DNA from 2 places in the Idiomarina sp. 017G genome. Region 2 is predicted to be linked to the other one. Evidence: predicted binding sites of a transcription regulator. Region 2 holds the regulator's gene; the other holds the start of a gene.
What was found. The regulator FliA, encoded in region 2, starts transcription of late flagellar genes. The targets are predictions, from matches to a motif close to CTAAAGNTNNNNNNNNNNNNGCCGATA.
Positions count from the first base shown of each region.

Region 1: the regulator FliA is predicted to act here: its motif matches at 1,252-1,278, upstream of DEU30_RS08345 (DUF5610 domain-containing protein).

Region 1 is NZ_SNWT01000005.1:81,882-92,837, reverse strand. Features, by position in the region: gene DEU30_RS08370 (DUF3024 domain-containing protein) at 1-21, shown strand, start outside; gene DEU30_RS08365 (DUF6429 family protein) at 80-304, shown strand; gene DEU30_RS08360 (hypothetical protein) at 367-657, shown strand; gene DEU30_RS08350 (hypothetical protein) at 864-1,208, shown strand; gene DEU30_RS08345 (DUF5610 domain-containing protein) at 1,336-1,932, shown strand; gene DEU30_RS08340 (hypothetical protein) at 2,110-2,430, shown strand; gene DEU30_RS08335 (hypothetical protein) at 2,427-2,663, shown strand; gene DEU30_RS08330 (hypothetical protein) at 2,660-2,974, shown strand; gene DEU30_RS08325 (M90 family metallopeptidase) at 3,016-3,783, shown strand; gene DEU30_RS08320 (DUF748 domain-containing protein) at 3,817-6,177, opposite strand; gene blaOXA (class D beta-lactamase) at 6,394-7,197, shown strand; gene DEU30_RS08310 (hypothetical protein) at 7,245-7,619, shown strand; gene DEU30_RS08305 (hypothetical protein) at 7,643-9,100, shown strand; gene lepB (signal peptidase I) at 9,108-9,602, shown strand; gene DEU30_RS08295 (alpha/beta hydrolase) at 9,726-10,721, shown strand; gene DEU30_RS08290 (Fe-Mn family superoxide dismutase) at 10,773-10,956, opposite strand, start outside.
Region 2 is NZ_SNWT01000001.1:53,969-64,924, forward strand. Features, by position in the region: gene lspA (signal peptidase II) at 1-306, shown strand, start outside; gene fkpB (FKBP-type peptidyl-prolyl cis-trans isomerase) at 320-760, shown strand; gene ispH (4-hydroxy-3-methylbut-2-enyl diphosphate reductase) at 797-1,741, shown strand; gene DEU30_RS00275 (prepilin-type N-terminal cleavage/methylation domain-containing protein) at 1,747-2,091, opposite strand; gene DEU30_RS00280 (hypothetical protein) at 2,072-2,266, opposite strand; gene DEU30_RS00285 (prepilin-type N-terminal cleavage/methylation domain-containing protein) at 2,279-2,779, opposite strand; gene DEU30_RS00290 (prepilin-type N-terminal cleavage/methylation domain-containing protein) at 2,773-3,189, opposite strand; gene flhA (flagellar biosynthesis protein FlhA) at 3,357-5,510, shown strand; gene flhF (flagellar biosynthesis protein FlhF) at 5,523-6,857, shown strand; gene DEU30_RS00305 (MinD/ParA family protein) at 6,914-7,786, shown strand; gene DEU30_RS00310 (RNA polymerase sigma factor FliA) at 7,779-8,504, shown strand; gene cheY (chemotaxis response regulator CheY) at 8,542-8,925, shown strand; gene DEU30_RS00320 (protein phosphatase CheZ) at 8,939-9,688, shown strand; gene DEU30_RS00325 (chemotaxis protein CheA) at 9,702-10,956, shown strand, end outside.

The sequences.
Region 1 (10,956 bases), on a different contig from region 2:
TTTTGTTGTTTTTTCGGATAAGCCGTATAGGAAACCGCTAAGTTCTCCATTAAACAAAGCCATCATTGGAGGATGATCTATGGCAATTGACGAAGATAAAATCGATGAGTCCGTTTTGGCTTTGCTATATCTAGCATTGCATGATGACAGTCGGGCTTGGAAGTCTTTTGACTGGGATGCAATGAACCGACTTCACGAAAAAGGACTCATTGGTAACCCGGTCGGTAAGGCAAAGTCTGTTGTGTTCACCGAGGAAGGATTAAAAGAGTCAGAGCGCTTGTTTCGGGAGTTGTTTACCACTTGATTACTAAATGTCCACTAAGTGTCCACCCGTATGTTCAAAGGTTATGAGTTAAGGAGCTATTATTGAATTCAATGGATCTTAAACGGGCGGAAAAACTGTCTTTCAACTTACTCATAGCATCCGTAGCGCTGGCCGTGCTTATTTTTCTAGTAGTAAGTTTGACTGGTGACGGTTGGGCTCAAATTGCTGGTTTTTTTATGGGATTTTGCGTTGGCGGCTTTTTGGCTGTAGTTCCTGCACTATATTCTGGTTATATTCTAATAAAAACGAATGCGAGTTCAGCTAACCTAAAGTCAGTTTTAGCACTCTCAGTTGTGTGGTTTATGACAGTATGCGCTTTATATGTCTTTTAGAAGATAACAAATTATGACAACCCTTATAACCGTAATTGCCGTTTTGCTACTCGCAGCAGTATTAAACTTCCGGAGGTTTCGGTGATTGTCAGGAAAATGGAAGAGAGGGATCTTGAAGCTGTAAGCGCCATCTGCCTAGCCTCGTTTCTTCAATCTGTAGCTGATAGCTTGTCTGATGAGAGCTACAAAAAGAAAAGGAGTATCGAATGGAGTATTTTTACTTACTAAGCTTATTAGGGCCGCTTTCATTAGTTGTTGTTCTTTTTATGCTTCGCTCATCGCGTTTAAATAATCCCGAACATGTTTTGCAAGAAACGGGAGATTCTGTACGGATTCTTCATACTCCTTTGGCCAGGGTCGTGCCCTCTCTGGGGAAACTCATTAACAAACACAAGGTAGCTCGTATTCAGAAAGCTGACAGAATTGTGACTGTTTTCAATCAGAGCTCAAATGCAATTGATATCACTCTGTCGAAAAAGCACCCCGACGTGGTGTTTAACCGAGCTGGTTCGTTATTTCCAAATGCTGAGAAAGTGGTTATCAATAGCTAGTAATGAGCATACTTGGGCTGGTCAATGCTGCTGTGGAAAAAGATTAAACTTTAACCAGTAGCTGCCGTTAACAAGTTACGGGCTATACTAAAATTAAGCTATAGCCGAACTTTTCAGGAGCAATATTATGTCAATTACTACAGGTAATAGCACCTCCGTAACGGGTTCTGGCAAGCAGAACAGTCCGGCAAAAACCGACGACAACCGTAACAGTATGAAAGAGATGGCGGCGCAGTCTAAGCAGGCAAACAATGCCGGTATTTTGCGCGCTCATGAACGGGTATCGCTGAACAGTAATAATGATTCGCTCAGCTTATTGTACAAAACGGCGCTGGAAGGCATTAACGCCGAGCTGGAACCGGTAATGGGCAAAAACGCCACGCAGAAAATTTACGACTCCGGCGTTGATACTTCTCCTGAGGCCACGGCTGATCGCATTGTTTCTTTTGCGACCAATTTTTATGGCCGCTACAAGGAAATGAACCCGGGCGAATCGGAAGAAGAAACTCTGAATAATTTCATGGAAGCTATTACTGGCGGTATCGAAAAAGGCTTTGATGACGCCAAAAATATTCTTACAGGCTTGCAAGCCTATCAAGGCGAAGTCGAAAGTGGTGTCGACAAAACCTACGATTTAGTCATGAAAGGCCTGGACAGTTTCCGTGAAAAAATGCTGGAACTGGCAGCCGAATCAGAAGAGTCTGAAAATAGTGCTGAGGACTAACCTCAGCGCTTTGCTCCCCGAATACACCTCGGCTAAGTACTTTCGATAAGTTCAGCATCTAACCTTTGAATTGTTGATGTATAGAGTCATCAAGTTAAGTAAATGTGCTGGTAATGTTTTAATTTCAAAAGGTAGTATAGTCTCCTCAATACCCTATGGAATACAAAGGACAAACTGTTGGCTCCCCCTGATCACAACACAGATATTGTAGGAAAGTTTATTGATGTGTCTTTGTATCGGGAGCTTGCAGAGACAATACCGGATGAAAATCTGGAAATTATTGAACAGATTCCCCAGAAAGATAAAGAGCAGATAGTTAATGCTTACAAACCCTACCTGAATGGCATGGAACTCAGCCCTTTTGCCGTCACCTTAGGCGATAACGTGCTTTTTACAAATTCTGTTGGTACTGTCTACTACGTTGATTTTGACTTTGGTGTTTTCGATATGGGTAGATCTCTCGATGAGTTTGTTGCTGAGTTGAAGAGTGGGTTATGAAACACGAACTATGGACTGAAGGTGAAAAATCACAGACGTTTTGTCTTTCCGGCCCTCGGGGTGATAGTGCCCGGGGTTTGTTAGGGCCTGGAGCGAAACTAGCCTGGACCTGCGAAGCTTCATCTTACTTTGAAGCTATGACCAAATATTACGAGTATATGGGTTGGGGAGAATACAAAAGTGGCTTCCCGGAGCAGGATAAAAAAACATATAAAGAGCTGGGCTGGGAATGAAACTGAGTATTGGAATAATCATCGCTATTTTCCTGGTGATATCGGGTCTATGGGCTGCCGATATTGCTAGTGATCGTGGCAATAAAGTAAAAATTACGGAAGCTGTGTCGGCATACAGCAATTGGGAATGTGGCTACTCCAATAAGTCGGGGTGCAGCGTTGTATTCGATGTTCCGGCCGGAACTGACCATGACGTTAAACGGATACGATACGGCAAAGACTTTATGGCCATTCAGATTAACCAGGATGGTTTAAGCGGCTGGGTGTTTTCAGGGAAAGGAGTGCAAACTCTTGCGAAACCAAGTAGTTAATCAACTTCACTATTGCGTTTCTGTTCAACGCCGAGGACGTTATGTTTAAGCGATTACGCAATTGGTTTGAGAACAGACGCATTAGAAAAATGGGGTTCACGATAAGTGAGTGGGAGTCAGCGGTAGCTGACTGGCCGGTAATGGCGCGCTATCAAGGCGCGGAGCGCGATGCTCTGCGAGATATGGCGTTCCGTTTTCTGGTTCGTAAAAACTTTGCGTCAGGCGGGGATTTTCAGTTCACCGATGCGATGTGCCTAAAAATAGCAACCATGGCTTGTGTGCCCGTTTTGCACCTTGGGTTAGATTGGTACGATCATTTATACACCATTATTCTTTACGAAGGGGACTTTGTTCCTAATCGTCCGTATCGTAGCGACGACGGCGTTGTTCACCCTCAAAGCCCTGGGTTAAGCGGTGAAGCATGGCTGCGCGGTCCGTTAATTCTCTCCTGGCAGTCGGTTTGCCAAACCGGGCCTCATGCTCGTCATGGAAAAGCCAGTAATGTTGTTATTCATGAGTTTGCCCACAAACTCGATATGTTGCGCGATGGTGCTAACGGTGCGCCGCCTATGCATCCGGATATGAAGCCCGGCGAATGGCACGATATTTTTTCGGCTGCCTGGGAAAGGCTGCAGAGCGATTCTATCCATCATAGGCCGTTACCGCTTGATGGCTATTCGTTAACCAGCCCGGCTGAATTTTTCGCGGTATGTAGCGAAACCTTTTTTGAAGACCCTCAGAACATGAAAGAGCACATGCCCGAGGTTTACCGGTTGTTATGTCAGTTCTATCGACAGCGTCCTTGCTGACGAATATTGCTGTGCTCCAACAGCGCGGGCGGCTTAATCCGTTGTAACAGCAAGTTCCATGGCAATCCGTTCGCCTTCTACTGAATCGACTTCCTGAGGCTCTTTAATACGCACCCGCCCAGAGAGTATACCGCTCTCCGAACTGTTGACCAAGGCGTCGCGTACGGCCTCTGCACGTGCATTTGCAATGGCTTTGAGTTCCTCATTTGTAATCGATTGTGCGGCTATTACCTTTTCAGCTAAGTTATTGCGATAGGCCAGAGCGTCGAACTTCGCTTCATTGGATGCTTCACTTGGTTTTTCAGTGAAGCGGTCTTTCAGGGCTTCGAGTTCTGTGTCCGGGTAATGAGAGGAGAATATTGCTTCCATAGCGGCCTGATTCGACTCGCTTGTCAGGCTTGGCTCCTCTATCTCGCGTCCTTCTTCCGCCAGACGTTGTTGTAATACTTTCATCGCTTTATCTTCTTTCAGAGCAGGAGCATCGAAAGCCCGGTTGAATGGACCTGCTAGCCCCAGAGCAAGAGCTGGCCGCTTGTTGAGCGCCTCGCGAAGCTTAGCGATGCGTTCGCGCTGGGGAGGGAGTAAATTGGTACGTCCCTCCGGAAATTCAACTTTACCCATTTCTTCTGAGTCCGCGCCTACAAGATTAGCTAAAAAGCTGAAAGGTGCGGTAACGACAGACTTAATAGCGTCTCCCACAGCCTGTTGGATAACTTTGCCAAAGTCGAACTGCGGGTTGCCAACATCTCCACTCACCGGCAGATTTAGGTCAATGACACCGTCGCTGTCCTGCAGCAATGCAATGGCGAGGTCCAGCGGTAGATCCATAGCGTCGCTGGATTCCATTTTTTCGCCGAGTTTCAGGTCATGTAGCACCAAGTTATTCTGTCCGTCTAGCTTTTCCTCATTAACGGTGTAATCGAGATCAAGATCCATCGTGCCGTCTGCTATTTTTCGGCCAGCGAAGTTCACAGTGTAAGGAGAGTATTCCGGGATCTGAAGGTTACGGAATCTAACATTAATAGTAGTCTGGCGCGTTGGATGCCAGGCGTGAACGGTGCCGTTTACCTGTGCCAGGCCAAATTCTGCTACCTCACCTTCAAGCTTCACCCGTGCAGCCTCAGACGAATCTGAACTCAAAGTAGACACTTCTCCGCTTAGCGTATGAATACTTGTAGAGAAGGGCAGCGGCAGAGAGTTATCGGAAAACTGAACGTCTCCGTCAGAGAGCTCAACACCTTCTATAGTGATACCGAACGGTTCGGTTTCCTCGCTTTTATTTGTATCGCCTTTTGTGTCGGCTGGCGCATGAACGACAAGTTGTCCGAAGTTAGTGGTTTTGTCCTGGTTAATGACCACCCGGCCAGACAAGCCTTTAACGACAATGGGCGCTGTTTCAATCTCTTTGCTTGCTATGTTCAAATCAAACTGTTCGGTTTGAAGGCTATCCCATCCAAGGAGAGTCTCGTCGTTAGAGGCTTCTTTGATATTCAGCGTGTTAATACTGGCAGAGCCTTTAAAAGTAAAAGGTTGTTGTGCATTGGTACTCATTTGCCCATTCAGAGTCAGTGTTCCGTTTTCGAGTTGCACGTTCATAAACTGCTGTAGGTAAGGGGCTGCCTGCTTAAGCGCCAACTCATTAATTTCGGCATTTCCTTCCAGAGCTGGGCTCGGCAATAATTGAAAAGTTCCGTCGAAGGCGAGTTTACCGCCCTTTGTAAGTTGACCATTCAGGCGCAGCGGGAAGCTGGCGTCATTTTGCAGGGTGAAATCTTTTACCCAGAGGCCGATGTTCTGCAAAGCCAGTGATACCTGTTTGGGCTCAGCGTCGTCAGCAGCTGTTACGTCTTTTAGATTGTCAGCAAAACGCAGAACGCCGTTTTCCAACTTAAAGTCTCTGATGCGTAAGGCAGACATTTTCGCAGACTCTTCTTTCCCTGATTCTTTTTTCTCCGATTCTGGATCAGAGCTTTCGGCGGCGAGACGGGATAAGCGCGTTTCACCTGAGATAAAGCGTTCTTCCTGAATCATTAGCTTGTCTATGCGAATTGCGTCGAAAGTCCAGGTTTGGTCAATAATGCTCGACCATTCCAGGTTGACGAACAGATTGCCCCAGCCAAGTAACCGCCGGTCATCTTTGTCATTTAGCGTAACGCCGTTCATTCTAAGCGTTAGTGTATACGGGTTGGTTTGCACCGACTCTATGCGCAACTCACGGCCAAAATCTTCTTTAGCCGTATTCACCGCAACGTACTGGATTACCCAGGGTAGGGCAAAAAAGCCCAGCAAGGTGTAGAGAATAATCAGTACCAACAGCCAGAACCGAACGCGACGCGGGGAGGCCCATTTTTCTCGCAGATAGTTGCCGAATTGACCAAGTGAGCTGCCGTGCATAATAGAGCCTCCGTTAAAGCGAGTAATAATGCACAGTGTAGCCGCCCGAGCGGCCAGCGTCACTTTCGTGTAACGTAAATTTTATTGCGGTACTCTTGCTGGCTATGGTGTAGTAAATAGTTGTGGAACCTAAGGACTGTCGAAGCACCATTTCCACAGATGCCAGTAAAGTAAGCCATAGAATCAAAACGTAGCGCCAGACCTTTTGGAGACAACATGAAATTTAGCTTAATCATGCTTTTTATATTGAGCTTTGCCGCTCCCGTGTGTGCGGAGACTCAGGAGCGCTCTGATTGGGGAAGCGTATTCGAAGAATATGAAGTTCAGGGCACTATTGTCGTAGTCGATGGACGTGAAAATGACCAGACGACATTTGTGTTCGATAAAGAAAGAGCTGCAAAACGGTTTTCACCTGCGTCAACATTTAAGATCCCACACACGCTTTTTGCCCTTGATGCAGGCGTCGTTCAGGACGAGTTTGAGGTGTTTAAGTGGGATGGAGTGGAACGCAGTTTTGCAGGACACAATAGTGACCAGAACCTGCGCTCGGCTATACGTAACTCAACTGTTTGGGTTTATCAGCAGTTCGCAGAAGGCATAGGAGCCGAAAAAGCGAAAAGCTATTTAAAGCGCATTGATTATGGAAATGCAGCTCCGTCTGACGATATCCGTAATTATTGGCTGGATGGGAAGTTGGCTATTTCTGCCAATGAACAGATTGCCTTTTTGCAAAGGCTTTACCGTAACGAATTGCCTTTTGCGGTAGAACATCAGCGGCTAATAAAAGATCTGATGATTGTTGAAGCTGAGCGGAACTGGATTTTGCGGGCAAAAACCGGCTGGGAAGGCAGTTTTGGCTGGTGGGTAGGCTGGGTCGAATGGCCTGAAGGTCCGGTATTTTTCGCATTGAATATCGACACGCCGAACCGCATGGCGGATCTTGGCAAACGTGAAAAAATCACACGTGAGATTTTGACTTCTATTGATGCCTTACCGGGCCGTACAGCTGAAAAGAAATAGTCAACGTCGTTGAAGTGGCGCAACAGAAAAAGTATAAGAAATGAAATATGAACATTGAAATTGAAAGTTACTATGAGTTGTTGGCCTTACATAAGACGCTAATGGCCGTTAAGTTCGACGAATACTCTTCTCTCAAAGACGCGCAAGGTAGCCCTTTGACGGCAAGTCTGGCTTTTAAGGTGTTCGATTTACTCGTCTCATCCAGTTTCGACGACGGCCAGAAAAATCGAGCTCAAGACTGGCTCGATTGGCAGCGCGCCGACAGGAAACGACTGGAAACAAAGTTACTTCTTAAGCATATAGCTGACTCAGCTTGGTGGGGCGAGGCCGCTCCCCAGGAACGAGAAGAGTACGTACGGGACTTCATGGCTCCGCTGATATTGAGCGATGACGCATTTAATGAAATTCTCAAACATGAATAACAACCCTTTGAGGCTTGCACTTAATGGTATTCGAAAACTTTCTTGAGGCAGTTGAAGGCCCTGATCGAGACTTAAACTTTGCGATTAAGTCCGGTAGCAAAAAAACATTAGGCATTATTGGTAAGCTCTCGCAGAACGTGAATGCTTATGATGATGAAGCAAAGCATATACTCGTACGCCAGTTGTTCTCATTGGCTGCCAATATTGACCTTCGTGACAAGAAAAGTGGTCAGCTTATTGCGGCTATTGGAACCTACTTTTTAAAAGCGGCTAAATCGGCAGAGAGTGCGAAATTTATATTTAACGAGTGGTCTAGGCGACTGCTTTATCTGGACTATAACAAGAAAGAAGAGTGTCAGGCGGCGTACCAATGGTTGCTGTTACTAAACCAAAGCGACGGAAGCGCACCGAGCCCGCGTGAGCTGGTAAAAGTATTTGATGAGTCGCAACCTATTCTCAGCGAAATCTACGAGAAAATATCAGCGGTTTCTAATGCCGAAGGTTTGCTGGTTGATAAATCAGGCCTTCAGCCGGGTTACAAGCTCGTCGAAACCTTTTTAACGACTTGTTTTTATCATTCAGACAACTGCCCCTCCAATTATGAGTTATGGGTGCTTAGCTGTGTCGAAAGAGACATTAACTTCGGTAATGGCTTGATTCTGTCTGTATTACAACGCTCCGATGAGCATCCTCAGGTTGTGGCACGGCTCATTGATTTATATATAACCTCTATGGTTGATGAAAACGATGGTGGCATGGCCTGGCGGCTTTTCTTTGATTTATTCGATTCTGAGGAATACCCGGCTCAGCAGCTAAATCAAATAATCGTTTATCTGGAGCCTAAAGTCAGACAGTGGACTGATGAGCAAAACGAGCACGCAATTAATTGTCTATTTGCTCCTGAGCAGGACGAAAATGACTCGGCTAAAAAATTACTCACTGGCTCAAAAGGGGCCGGGAAGCTGGCGAAATTACTGACCTCCAATGGAAGCGGTAGTGGAGCTAAGCAATTATCGGGTCTGCTGGCGCGGGATTTGAGCCCGGCATACAAGCTTCCTACCGGCGGTGAAGCTCAGTTCGAAGATTTGAATTTTAAATTAATGGTTATTGATGAGCTCATGTACATTCATAAGTTGTTGTCTCCTGAATTTAATTTAAGAGACTTCGCTAAAGCCTATGACGCGAGAGAAATTTCAGTTTCAGGTTATGAAAGCATACCTGAGGCTCTGGATTACATGAGGGGGCTGGCTATTCCGAAGGAGCTACTGTCCCGTATTACTCATTTAAGTTATGACGCTTCAAGAGAAATTTACGGTCAGCTAGTACCTTTCTGGGATGGTGAAGATGACCGTTTTGGGGTGTCCTCATTAAGCGACTTAGATAAGTTGGAAAATATTCAGAAAATAGAAGGTTTCAACGAACAGCTGGTTGATTCATTTTCACCAGTTATTGAAAGCAAAAATATAACAGTTATTAAGTAGCTTAAAGATGAGAAAAAATGTTCTTTTAATAATTACGATATTGTTTAGTGTATCTGCTTTTAGCCGTGAATTCGTTCAAAATGGTTCCTCAATGGAGCCGACAATAAAAGCCGGGCAGACAGTTGAAATAGGGATTCTTTCGTCTTTCGGCTATGAACCCAGCCGCTGGGATGTGGTTGTCGTGAAAAATCCTCAGCAATTTAATCTTTTGGTTTTCAGAATTGTAGGTCTTCCTAATGAAACGATTCAGATCGAAGAAGATGGTGTCTATATAAATGATGAGAAAGTAAAGCTACCAGATAAGCTGATTGAGTCTGGAGTGCAGTATTTGCCGGCATCTGCAGTGATAAAAGATAAAAAATATTCTAATAGCTTATATACAACAGGCGAAGAAGAATATTTCCTTCTTGGTGATAACACGGTTAATTCCAACGATAGCCGCTTTGAACTTGGTATTATCCATCGCAGCTTGATACTTAATAAAGTTGAGGGTGATCTCTGATACTGACCTATTCCGCTAGCTTGGAGTGTACTCTTGAGTTTTGCAGATGTCGTAGAAAGGAACTATCGTGTCTAAATGCTGACCGAGATAGTAACGACTATAAGTTAAACTAAGGATTTGCACATGCGTACCTGGATTTATACCGTGTTTACCGTTTTTCTTTTGGGAGCAATAGCTCCTGCTTCTGCTGACGACCATTCGCCGGAATATGATGCCCGCTTAAGTGGCTATTCTTACCCTTTTGAAGTTCATACCTTTGAATTTGACAGCCAGCGACAGAAACTGGAAATGGCTTATATGCACTTACCGGCGAAAGGCGAACAGCCGACGGTTTTGTTGCTGCATGGAAAAAATTTCGCAGCCGACTACTGGGAGAAAACCGCTAACTATCTTCACGAAAAAGGCTACGGGATACTTATGCCGGACCAAATCGGTTTTGGGAAGTCCTCCAAACCGAAGCATTATCAGTTTTCCTTCGAAGCTTTGGCAGATAACACTAAAGGGTTAGTGGAGTCGCTTGGAATCGATAAGCTTGTTGTGATGGGTCATTCTATGGGCGGCATGCTGGCTACCCGCTATGCCCTGAACCATGCCGACAATGTCGAGAAACTGGTGCTGGTTAACCCGGTAGGCCTGGAAGACTATCTGCGTTATGTGCAATACAAAGATCCGGCCTTCTTTTATGAGAACGAGCAGGGCAAAACCATTGATAAAGTCCGGGCCTACCAGAAGAAAAATTACTATGACGGTAAATGGTCAGAGGATTACGAAGCGTTAATTAAAATTCACGAAGGCTGGATAAACGGCGATGACTGGAGCTTGGTTGCCTGGAATAACGCGTTGACTTACGACATGATTTTTACCGGTAATGTATCTAACGAGTTTGACCAATTAACGGTACCAACGCATCTAATTCTGGGAACCCGGGACACCACCGGCCCCGGGCGTGGTTGGAAAAAAGACGGCGTAGACTATGAGCTGGGCCGCTACGACCAATTAGGCGAAATAGTGGTTGAGCAAATTCCTGATGGTTATTTGTATGAGCTGGAAGGCCTTGGTCATATGCCGCAGTTTGAAGCGTTTGACCGTTATCGCGAGCAGTTGGATAATATATTTTAGTAACAAAAAAGGCGCCAAACGGCGCCTTTTTTAATCATTCACAAGTTTGCCTTAAGCAAAGTTCTTGTTCACGAAGTCCCAGTTTACCAGCTTCCAGAAAGCTTCTAAGTAGTTAGGACGAGAGTTACGGTAGTCGATGTAGTAAGCGTGTTCCCACACATCAACAGTTAACAGTGGCTCTACGCCATCGTGCGCGACTGGGGTATCTGCGTCGTCAGTGTTGAACAAATCAACA
Region 2 (10,956 bases):
CGATGGTTCTTCACGGCCATTGCCATTGCTATTAGTATAGTGCTACTGATTTGGATGCGCCGCAACCCGGTGGGTTTATGGCGCCAAAATTTAGCCTTTTCTCTGATTATGGCTGGGGCTATTGGCAACGTAGCTGACCGTTTAATGTATGGTTATGTCATCGACTTTTTTGATGTTCATTATCAGGGCTGGCATTGGCCTGCCTTTAACGTAGCCGATATGGCTATCACTATTGGTGCCGCACTCATGTTGTTGGAAGCTTTTTTTGATAACCGTCGGGACAAAGTCGAGAACGGTCAAGGGTAGTAAGGAGTTTCATTTGAGTCGTTTACCTATAGAGCACGGACGGGAAGTGGTTATGCACTTCACCATTAAGCTGACCGATGGCTCGGTTGCAGACAGCACAAAAATGTCAGGTAAACCTGCCAGATTTCGAATGGGCGATGGTAATCTGACCGAAAACTTTGAAGCGTGCCTGGTGGGGCTGCGCGAAGGGGCGGAACGTGAGTTCACGTTAGAGCCTAAAGACGCCTTTGGTGAACCGAACCCGGACAACTATTATTATGTTGATTCGGCAAAATTTAACGATGAAACCAAACCGGAAGTTGGAGCCATTTTGGCTTTTACGCAACCGGATGGTACCGATTTACCGGGAATTGTTCGTAAAGTTGAAGGTCCAACAGTCACCATCGATTTTAATCACCCGTTGGCCGGACAAACGGTGATTTTTGAAGTAGAGATTATTAGCGTTGAGCCATGATTGGTTAATAAACCGGGCTGAACGCAGGAGGAACTGATGCAAATTTTGTTAGCGAACCCTCGGGGTTTTTGTGCCGGAGTTGATCGCGCTATAACTATTGTTGAGCGGGCTTTAGAGATATTTGAGCCGCCAATTTACGTGCGTCACGAAGTGGTTCACAACAAATACGTTGTCAGTAAACTGCGCGAAGCCGGTGCGGTCTTTGTTGAAGAGTTGCATGAAGTACCGGACGATCAAATTGTGATTTTCAGCGCCCATGGCGTTTCTCAAGCGGTCCGGCAGGAAGCTAAGGACCGCGGTTTACGAGTATTTGATGCTACCTGTCCATTAGTGACGAAAGTCCATATGGAAGTTACCCGTGCTAGCCGTAAAGGGCATGAATGCATTTTAATTGGTCACGCAGGACACCCTGAGGTTGAAGGGACTATGGGCCAATATAATAATTCTGAGGGTGGCATTTATTTGGTGGAGTCGCCGGAAGATGTTGCCAAGCTGGAAGTGAAAGATCCCGGTAACCTGCATTACATGAGCCAGACCACCTTATCGGTTGATGACACGGCCGACGTAATAGATGCCTTGCGTCAAAAGTTCCCAGAGATAAACGGGCCACGCAAAGACGATATATGCTATGCCACTCAAAACCGTCAGGATGCGGTACGCGAATTAGCCAGCGACGCTGATGTCATGTTGGTGGTGGGCGCGCGCAACAGCTCAAACTCAAACCGCTTACGCGAGCTTTCCGAGAAAATGGGAACCCCGGCATACCTAATTGATGACGCCAGCTGTATTGATAAAGCCTGGTTAGAGGGGCATGAGAAGGTCGCAGTCACCGCTGGCGCTTCTGCACCTGAAGTTCTGGTCAAAGAAGTGATTGCTAAGCTACAGGAATGGGGCGGTAAAACCGCAGTAGAACTAAGCGGGCGCGAAGAGAATATTACCTTTTCAATTCCACCAGAGCTAAGGCCGCACCCGGTAGGTTAAACTGGTTATCGGGAAAGCCAGAATGTCTGGGCGAGCTCGTTATCATTTCCCCAGTAAACGGTTACCTCGATGGTCGCGTTGAACTGATCTATAGGGGTTAACTCTGCTGTTAAATGAAGCTGCCCTGTTTCCTTTGATAGTTTTGGATTATTGCCTTGAGTCCACGTTTGTTGAGCCTCACTTAAATAAGTCATCAAAACCTCCACAGCCTTCGCTTTTGTGTGGGCATGGTCAATCGCCGATAATCCAACCTGTAAAAGCCGCAGGCTACTGACGGACCAAAGAGCTACTAGTGCAGCTCCGACCAACACTTCAACCAGAGAAAAGCCTTTATTCTTGTGACAGTTCATAAGCCCTGCGCTCTGCTTCGAAATCTTGCTGAAGTTGTTGAGAAAGTTGTAGCCATTGATGATGTTGCTGAGCCTCTGTCATTTGCGCGTAGAAAAGCAGTGCAGCTAAACTGGCCGAGCTCAAACTTATAAGTGTTACTAAGGTGAGTATCAGAGCGAATCCTTTCGCGTTCATAGTAAGCTCCATTTAGTTAACCAGAGGAGTGATTGTTCGTTTGAAAACATGTGCCTGAGCATTGTGAGTAACGGTAAAAGTTACAACGAGTTTTGATAGCCCACTACCAGATTCCGGAGCGTAAGAGTCAGCAGTAAATTGCGTGACTTTGAATTGAGACTTATCGGTTAGGGATTGCCAGCCATACCCGGCGCAATCGAGAGTCATTGAGTTATGCTGTAGCTGTTCATTCCTGACCCTGAAGCCGGGCGAGCCTCCATTTTGCTGAGGAAACAAATAGCAATTGCTCTGAGGGTTTGAAATTTGCGTTGCGGCGGTATTTTTTAAGGTTTCAAAAAACTGATTTGCGACTGACTGAGCACTTAATAGTAAATTGACCTGCATTAGCTTACGGTGTTGCACTCCTGTTTGCCATTGCATTTGCTGCTGTGCTGCCAGAACAACTATCGCGCCAATAGCCGAAGCTATAAGAACTTCTACTAAACTACTGCCGCGCTCAGAAACTATTAACATGGGGGGATTCCCGGAAGTGAGTCACCTTCACTTAAGCACAAACGAATACGAGCGACACTGCTGATGATGACTTTTATCTGTCGGCTTTTACCTATTAGTTTGATATGTCCGGGTGTCGCGGCAGATGACTCTCCATAAAAAGTAAGCGACGCGGAAGAACTGTAAGTGTATTCGGTTTGAATACCTGAGGTTTGCGAGTCACGGCTAAATGTAACTAAGTCAACTTCGATAGATTCCTTATTTGCTATGGACCTGGCTTTTACCTGCTGCAAATAAGACAGCCAGCGGCCAGCCTCTTTTTGAAGCAACAAAGACTCTGTCTGCTGAGTAAATATTGGCAGGGCAGAAGCACCAAGCACCGCACTGACAGCCATTGCCACGACCAATTCCATAAGAGAGTAACCGCGCATAAAAACACATTATTTTGAAGAAGAGCAACGAGTATAGAAGCTGTTTAAGCTTTGTCTGTAAGCCCCAACTGAAACGAATGTAAGATAACCTCCGAATAAAACGAAAGCTGGCTCGATTCTTGAATAAAACACCGCAGGTTCAACTTTTTGACGCAACAGGAAGACGTATGGCGGGCGGTGCCGAAAAGTTAGTAAATTTTAGAAATTTCACGCAGAACAATGCGCATCTGATCAAAGGTTTTGGAACACCCTTGGCCATTATGGCCATTCTGGCGATGATTGTTTTGCCAATTCCGGCTGTGGTGCTGGATGTTCTCTTTTCATTTTCAATTACTTTGTCACTGGTAGTTATGCTGGTGGCGGTTTATACCCAACGTCCGCTGGATTTCGCCGCTTTTCCTACCGTTTTGCTTATTGCTACGGTACTACGCTTAAGCCTTAACGTTGCCTCTACGCGTATTGTTTTATTAGAAGGGCATAACGGGCCAGGTGCTGCAGGCTCTGTTATTGAAGCTTTTGGTAGCGTGGTCATAGGTGGTAACTACACTGTCGGCCTGGTGGTGTTCGCCATTCTGGTTATTATTAACTTTGTGGTTATTACTAAAGGCGCCGGCCGTATTTCAGAAGTAACCGCTCGCTTCACCCTTGACGCTATGCCTGGTAAACAAATGGCCATTGACGCTGACCTTAACGCGGGCCTAATTAACCAGGAAGAAGCCAAAGCACGACGCAGCGATGTAACCCGTGAGGCTGACTTTTACGGCTCCATGGATGGTGCCAGTAAGTTCGTAAAAGGGGATGCCATAGCCGGTATCCTTATTCTCTTTATTAACATTATCGGCGGTCTGCTCATTGGTATGATCCAGTACGGTCTGACCTTCAATGAGGCAGTGGAAGTTTATACGCTGTTAACCATTGGTGATGGCCTGGTAGCACAAATTCCGTCATTGTTACTGTCAGTTGCGACCGCCATTATCATTACGCGTGAAAATAACAGCCAGGACATGGGCGATGCAGTTGTTCTGCAATTGCTCGATAACCCTAAGGTTTTGGTCATTACCAGCGCGGTATTGTTTGCCATGGGGGTTATTCCCGGTATGCCGCATTTTGCCTTTTTAAGCATGTCTGCGGTGTTAGCCGGCGCGGCTTACTTTAAACTTAAGAAAACCAAGACTGAAGAAGGCGAACTGGTTGAAAAAGAACAGGAGCAGCAAGTTCAGCAGGCGCAACAAAAAGAGCTCAGCTGGGATGACGTACGCCACGTTGACACTATAGGTCTGGAAGTTGGTTATCGCTTAATTCCTTTGGTGGATAAGCAGCAGGGCGGTGAATTGCTGTCACGCATTAAAGGTGTACGTAAGAAGCAGTCTCAAGAGTTTGGTTTTCTTGTTCCGGCCGTACATATTCGGGACAACCTCGATTTAGGCCCCAACAGTTACCGCATTACTCTTATGGGTGTGACCATGGGTGAAGCTGAAATTCGTCATGACTGGGAGATGGCGATTAACCCGGGTCAGGTATTCGGTGAGCTGGACGGTGAGAAGACAAAAGATCCGGCCTTTGGCCTGGATGCTGTCTGGATCCGTCCTGAGCAACGCGAGCACGCTCAAACTCTGGGTTATACCGTGGTTGACGCTGCAACTGTAGTCGCTACTCACTTAAGTCAGATTGTAACCAACCATGCATCTCAGCTGCTGGGCCACGAAGAAGCACAAGAATTGCTGGATCGTCTGGGGCGTACTCATCCTAAGCTGGTTGAGGGGCTGATTCCGGATCTATTGTCACTGGGCAACTTTGTGAAAGTACTGCAGAACTTACTGGACGAAGGCATCGCGATTCGGGATATGCGCACTATTGTACAAACTTTGGTTGAGTATGCAGGACGTAGCCAGGACCCAGAAGTACTGACGGCTGCAGTCAGAATTTCACTGCGTCGGTTAATTGTTCAGGACATTGCTGAAGGGGCGGCGGAATTGCCCGTCATAACTTTGGCACCAGAGTTGGAACAGATGTTGCATCAGTCACTGCAAATGGCTGGTAATGACGGAAATCAGCAAGGCGCCGGAATCGAACCTGGTTTGGCCGAACGCCTGCAACAGTCATTACGCGAAGTGCATCAGCAGCAGGAAATGAACGGGGAACCTTCAGTACTGCTGACCTCAGGGCTTTTACGGTCAACCATGGCGCGTTTTGCGCGTCACGCTACCGATGGTATGCGCGTGTTGTCCTATCAGGAAGTACCGGATGATAAACAAATTCGCATTGTCAGCTCAATTGGTGGACAACAAAACGGTGGTGAACAAACCGCCACACAAGAGTAACGGGAGTCGCTTGTGAAGATTAAACGCTTTTTTGCCGAAGATATGCGCCGTGGATTGCAACAGGTTAAAGAAACCTTAGGTCCGGATGCGATTATCCTGTCCAATAAGAAAGTAAACGGTGGTATTGAGCTGGTTGCAGCCATTGACCCCGATGCGCAACAGGCACAGCCAATGGCTGATCAGGCCCCAAATGAGCCGGCTGCGTCAAAGACACCGGAAGTGCCGGCTGAGTCTTTGCAAGAGCTGTTGCAACGTCAGGCACAGGTTGCACAGCCCACACAGCCCACTGCTGCGCAAGCGACTACTGAACCGGCACAACGGCCAGAGCCGAAAGCCGAGCCACAAGAATTTAACGCTTCTCAACTCAGCGACGATATTTTTCCTGAACAAGTAAACGCACCGGCAGCAGACGACTCCCAGGCCATTGCTGAACTTCGCTCTCAGGTCAATGGAATTCGTCAGTTGCTGGAACACCAGTTAAGCGGCTTGATGAAACAAGAAATGGATCGTGAAGAACCAACCCGCTCTATGCTGATGAACCGCTTAATGGATATGGGCTTGAGCGAGCGAGTTGCCGACCAGATTGCCTGTTTTATTCCTGAAGGCGGATCAGATGATGAAGCCTGGGAACAGACTCTGCATTTATTAGAAGGTCAGCTGAATACGACCTCTGACGACATTTTGACGCGCGGTGGAGCGGTTGCGTTAGTCGGCCCTACCGGTGTCGGTAAAACCACGACCATTGCGAAGTTAGCCGCTCGTTATGCGCAACGCCATGGTGCCGATAAAGTGGCTTTAATTACCACCGACACCTTTCGTATTGGTGCCAGTGAACAATTACAAACCTATGGTCGTATCATAGGGTGTCCGGTCAAAGTGGCAAAAAATGCACAGGAACTGGCAGATGCATTACTTGCGCTACGTCAAAAAAGTCTTATTTTGATTGATACGGCAGGCATGGGTCAACGCGACAAGCGTTTGAACGAACAGTTAAGCCAGCTTATTCAGAATTCACGATTGCGGATTCGTCCTTACCTGGTGTTGTCTGCAACATCACAAAGCCAGGTGCTGATGGATGCGGTTAAACAATTTAAAGCACTGCCTTTGTCTGGTTGCATTTTTACTAAGCTGGACGAATGCTTAAGTTTAGGTGAGAGTATCAGCGTAGCAATAGAACATGGCTTACCGGTTGGTTATTTAACAAATGGTCAGCAAGTACCTGAAGACATTCGGGTAGCGGATGCCAACTTTATGGTTGCCGAGGCTGAGCGGCTGCTTGATAAAAGCATTTGTTCCTCAGTGTCAGACGTGCCAAAATCGTACTGGAATGAGGCGTTTTCTCGCTGAATTAGCCAATATAATATGAAGCTGTTATCAATCTAGTCAGAAAAGAGATACGCCCGATGGATCAAGCAAGCGGTCTGCGAAGAATGAAACAATCGAAAGTAAAAGTTATTGCGGTAACTGGTGGTAAAGGCGGCGTTGGGAAAACCAACGTGTCGCTGAATATGGCTATCGCAATGGCAAAGCAGGGCAAACGAGTATTAGTGCTGGATGCCGACTTAGGTCTGGCTAACGTCGATGTTATGTTAGGCCTGCGGGTTGAGCGCAACCTTTCTCATGTGTTGAGTGGGCAGTGTGAGCTGGAAGATATTCTGATTGAAGGCCCGGCAGGAATTAAAATTGTTCCGGCAACATCGGGAACGCGTTCTATGGTGGACTTGAGTGAATCTGAGCATGCTGGATTAATAAGAGCCTTCAGCCAGCTTCAGGGAAACTATGACGTATTAATTGTCGATACCGCAGCGGGTATTGGTAATACCGTTGTCAGCTTTGCCAGAGCGTCACAGGATGTTTTATTAGTGGTTTGTGATGAACCCACATCAATTACTGATGCTTATGCACTGATCAAAGTATTGAGCCGGGAGCAAGGCCTGTTTAAATTCAAGGTGGTTGCCAATATGGTAAGAAATCTGCGCGACGGACAAGTATTGTTCAATAAATTGACTAAAGTAACCGATCGGTTTTTAGACGTTGCTTTAGAGCTTGCCGCGATTATACCTTTTGATGACAACTTGCGTTTAGCTGTTAGAAAACAACAACCTATGGTACTGGCTTATCCAAAATCACCAGCCTCTTTAGCGATAAAAGCGTTGGCTAAGAAAGCCATTGACTGGCCTGTTCCGGCTCAAGCCGGCGGGCATTTAGAATTTTTTCTTGAACAATTGATAACTTCTGCCGATAACGAGAGTAAGCGGGATGTTGCCAATGAATAAAGCTGCCGTTTATGCCGCCACTGCTGACAACCGGAATGCCATTATTGAACAGCATACCGGGCTGGTTAAGCGTATTGCACACCATATGATGGCTAGACTTCCAGCCAGTGTGCAAGTGGATGATTTGATCCAGGCGGGCATGATTGGCTTATTAGAAGCTGCGCGTAACTTTGATAACACTAAAGGCGCCAGTTTCGAAACTTTTGCCGGCATTCGCATTCGTGGTGCGATGCTGGACGAAATTCGTCGTGGTGATTGGGCTCCGCGCTCGGTTCATCGTAATCATCGGCGTGTACTGGAAGCCATTCGTCAGGTTGAAAATGAAACCGGACGCGATGCAAAAGACACGGAAGTGGCCGCAAAGCTGAATATGGGTATGGATGAATATCATCATATTTTGCGGGATGTCAGCACGGGACGAATCGTTGGTATTGAAGATCTTGGTGTATCAGAAGATGCTATCATGCCAGAGCAGGTAACGGGTTCAGCTTATGAGCCACAAAGAGATGTTGAGAACGCGGCGTTTCATAAAGCGCTGGTTTCGACAATATCTTCGTTACCAGAACGTGAAGCTTTGGTGCTTTCGTTGTATTATGACGAAGAATTGAATTTAAAAGAGATAGGTGAAGTGCTGAGCGTGAGTGAATCACGAGTCAGTCAAATTCACAGTCAGGCAATGTTGCGACTGAAGTCGCGAATGCAAAATTGGGTTGAATAAACTTTGGTTGTAATCGAGAGCCTCAGTGGAGGGTGCTTTGGATAAAAATATGAAAATTCTCGTTGTGGACGACTTCTCTACAATGAGACGAATCATTAAGAACTTACTTCGTGATCTTGGCTTTACCAATATACAGGAAGCCGATGACGGTAATACCGCATTGCCCATGTTGCAGAACGGTGATTTCGACTTTGTCGTAACCGACTGGAATATGCCGGGTATGCAGGGAATCGACTTGCTGCGTGAAATTCGCAAGGACGATAACCTGGCTCATTTACCTGTGTTAATGGTAACAGCGGAAGCCAAGCGAGAGCAGATCATTATGGCAGCTCAAGCTGGAGTAAATGGTTATATTGTTAAACCATTTACAGCCGTAACGTTGAAAGAAAAGCTCGACAAGATTTTCGAACGAATCAGCTAAAGGGCGAACGACTATGTCTGATAACGCCCATGATATTTCTCTGGAGCAAGCCAAGGAATTAGTAGCCTTGCTTGAAGACGGGAAACAACAGCAGGCTAACCAATTACTGGAAGATGTTTACAACCGTCGTAATGACAAGTTGTTTACCTCTGTAGGCCAGTTAACAAGAGACCTCCACGAAGCGCTCCAGGACTTTCAGGTTGACCCTCGCATTGTGCAAATGACGCAGGATGATCTTCCGGACGCGCAAAATCGTCTGCTGTATGTCATTGAAAAAACTGAAGACGCCGCGAATCGCACGATGGATGCTGTAGAAGCCTGTCTGCCACTTGCAGACGACATGCATCACCGTGTTGAGAAAGTGATGCCGGCCTGGAACCGGTTGATGAGCAATGATATTCAGATAAATGAATTCAAGTCTTTATGTCATGAGGTCGATGACGTACTTAAGCGCTGTGGTGAAAACATGCCTCAAGTGCACGGGTTAATGACTGAAGTGCTTATGGCGCAAGATTTTCAGGATATTACCGGACAAGTTATTCGTCGGGTTATTCAATTGGTTGAAGACGTTGAAAAGAACCTGATTGAATTGCTGAAGATATTTGGTAAAGAAGAAGAACGTCGTAACGCGGAAAAAGCAGGGTCTGCGCCTAAGAAAGATGCAGCCCATGCCGAAGGCCCAATTATCGATGCTGATCAACGCGATGACGTGGTTGGCGGACAAGACGAAGTGGACGATTTGTTGTCCAGTTTAGGTTTCTAGGAGCATCAGTCGCATGAGCTTTGATATGGACGAAGACATTCTGCAGGATTTTTTGATCGAGGCTGGAGAGATCCTCGAGCAACTGTCTGAACAGCTAGTTGAACTGGAAAATGATCCGCAAAACAAAGATCTGTTGAATGCTATTTTCCGTGGCTTTCATACGGTTAAAGGTGGTGCCGGGTTCCTGTCTCTGGGAGCTCTGGTTGATACCTGTCATGGTGCGGAAAACGTATTCGATACCCTGCGTAATGGTCAACGTACGGTCACTTCCGACCTGATGGACGTGATTCTTCAGTCTTTGGATACTATCAATACTCAGTTTGCGCAGGTGCGCGCCAAAGAAGAACCTGAAGCAGCTTCACCGGAGTTGCTGGAATTATTGCATAAGTTGAGTGAACCAGAGTCTGAGGACGAAGCGCCTATAGAGGTTCCAAAAGATGAACCTGCCGAGGAAACAGATCCGGAACCAGAACCTGCAGCAGAAGAAAGCAGCAGCGACAGCATTGATGAAATTCAGGACGATGAGTTTGAAGCGTTGCTGGATGAGTTACACGGTGAAGGCAAAGGTCCCGGAAAAGAAGACAAGCCAGCGGCGTCCAAGCCCAAGGTAAATGAAGACAGTGATGAGATTTCAGATGATGAATTTGAGTCATTGCTGGATGAACTTCATGGCAGCGGCAAAGCGCCTCAAAGTGCTGAGAAAAAACAAGAAAAGCAGAAAGAGCCTGCAAAAGACGACGAAATAACAGACGACGAATTTGAATCCTTGCTGGACGAGTTGCATGGCAGTGGCAAAGCGCCGACACCGAAAGGTGATAAGCCTGCTAATGAGCCAGCACCGAAAAAGCCTGAACCCAAAGCGCAGCCGAAACCTGCGGCAAAACCAGCATCCAAACCAGAACCGAAGCCTGAGCCGAAATCAGAGTCTAAAGCGAAACCAGCAGCGGCTCAGCCGGTAGATAAAAAGCCAGCTGCACCAGCGCCTGCTCCGGTTGAAACTACTGTGCGGGTTGATACCAAGCGCTTAGATGAAATTATGAACATGGTCGGCGAGCTGGTACTGGTCAGAAACCGTTTGTTGAGCCTGAGTAATTCTGATGAGTCAGACAGTGCTGAAATGGGCAAAGCTATTTCGAACCTGGATGTTGTCACTGGCGACTTACAGGGCGCGGTGATGAAAACCCGGATGCAGCCAATTAAGAAAGTGTTTGGCCGTTTCCCTCGGGTTGTCCGTGACCTGGCTCGTAGCCTGAAGAAAGAAATCAATC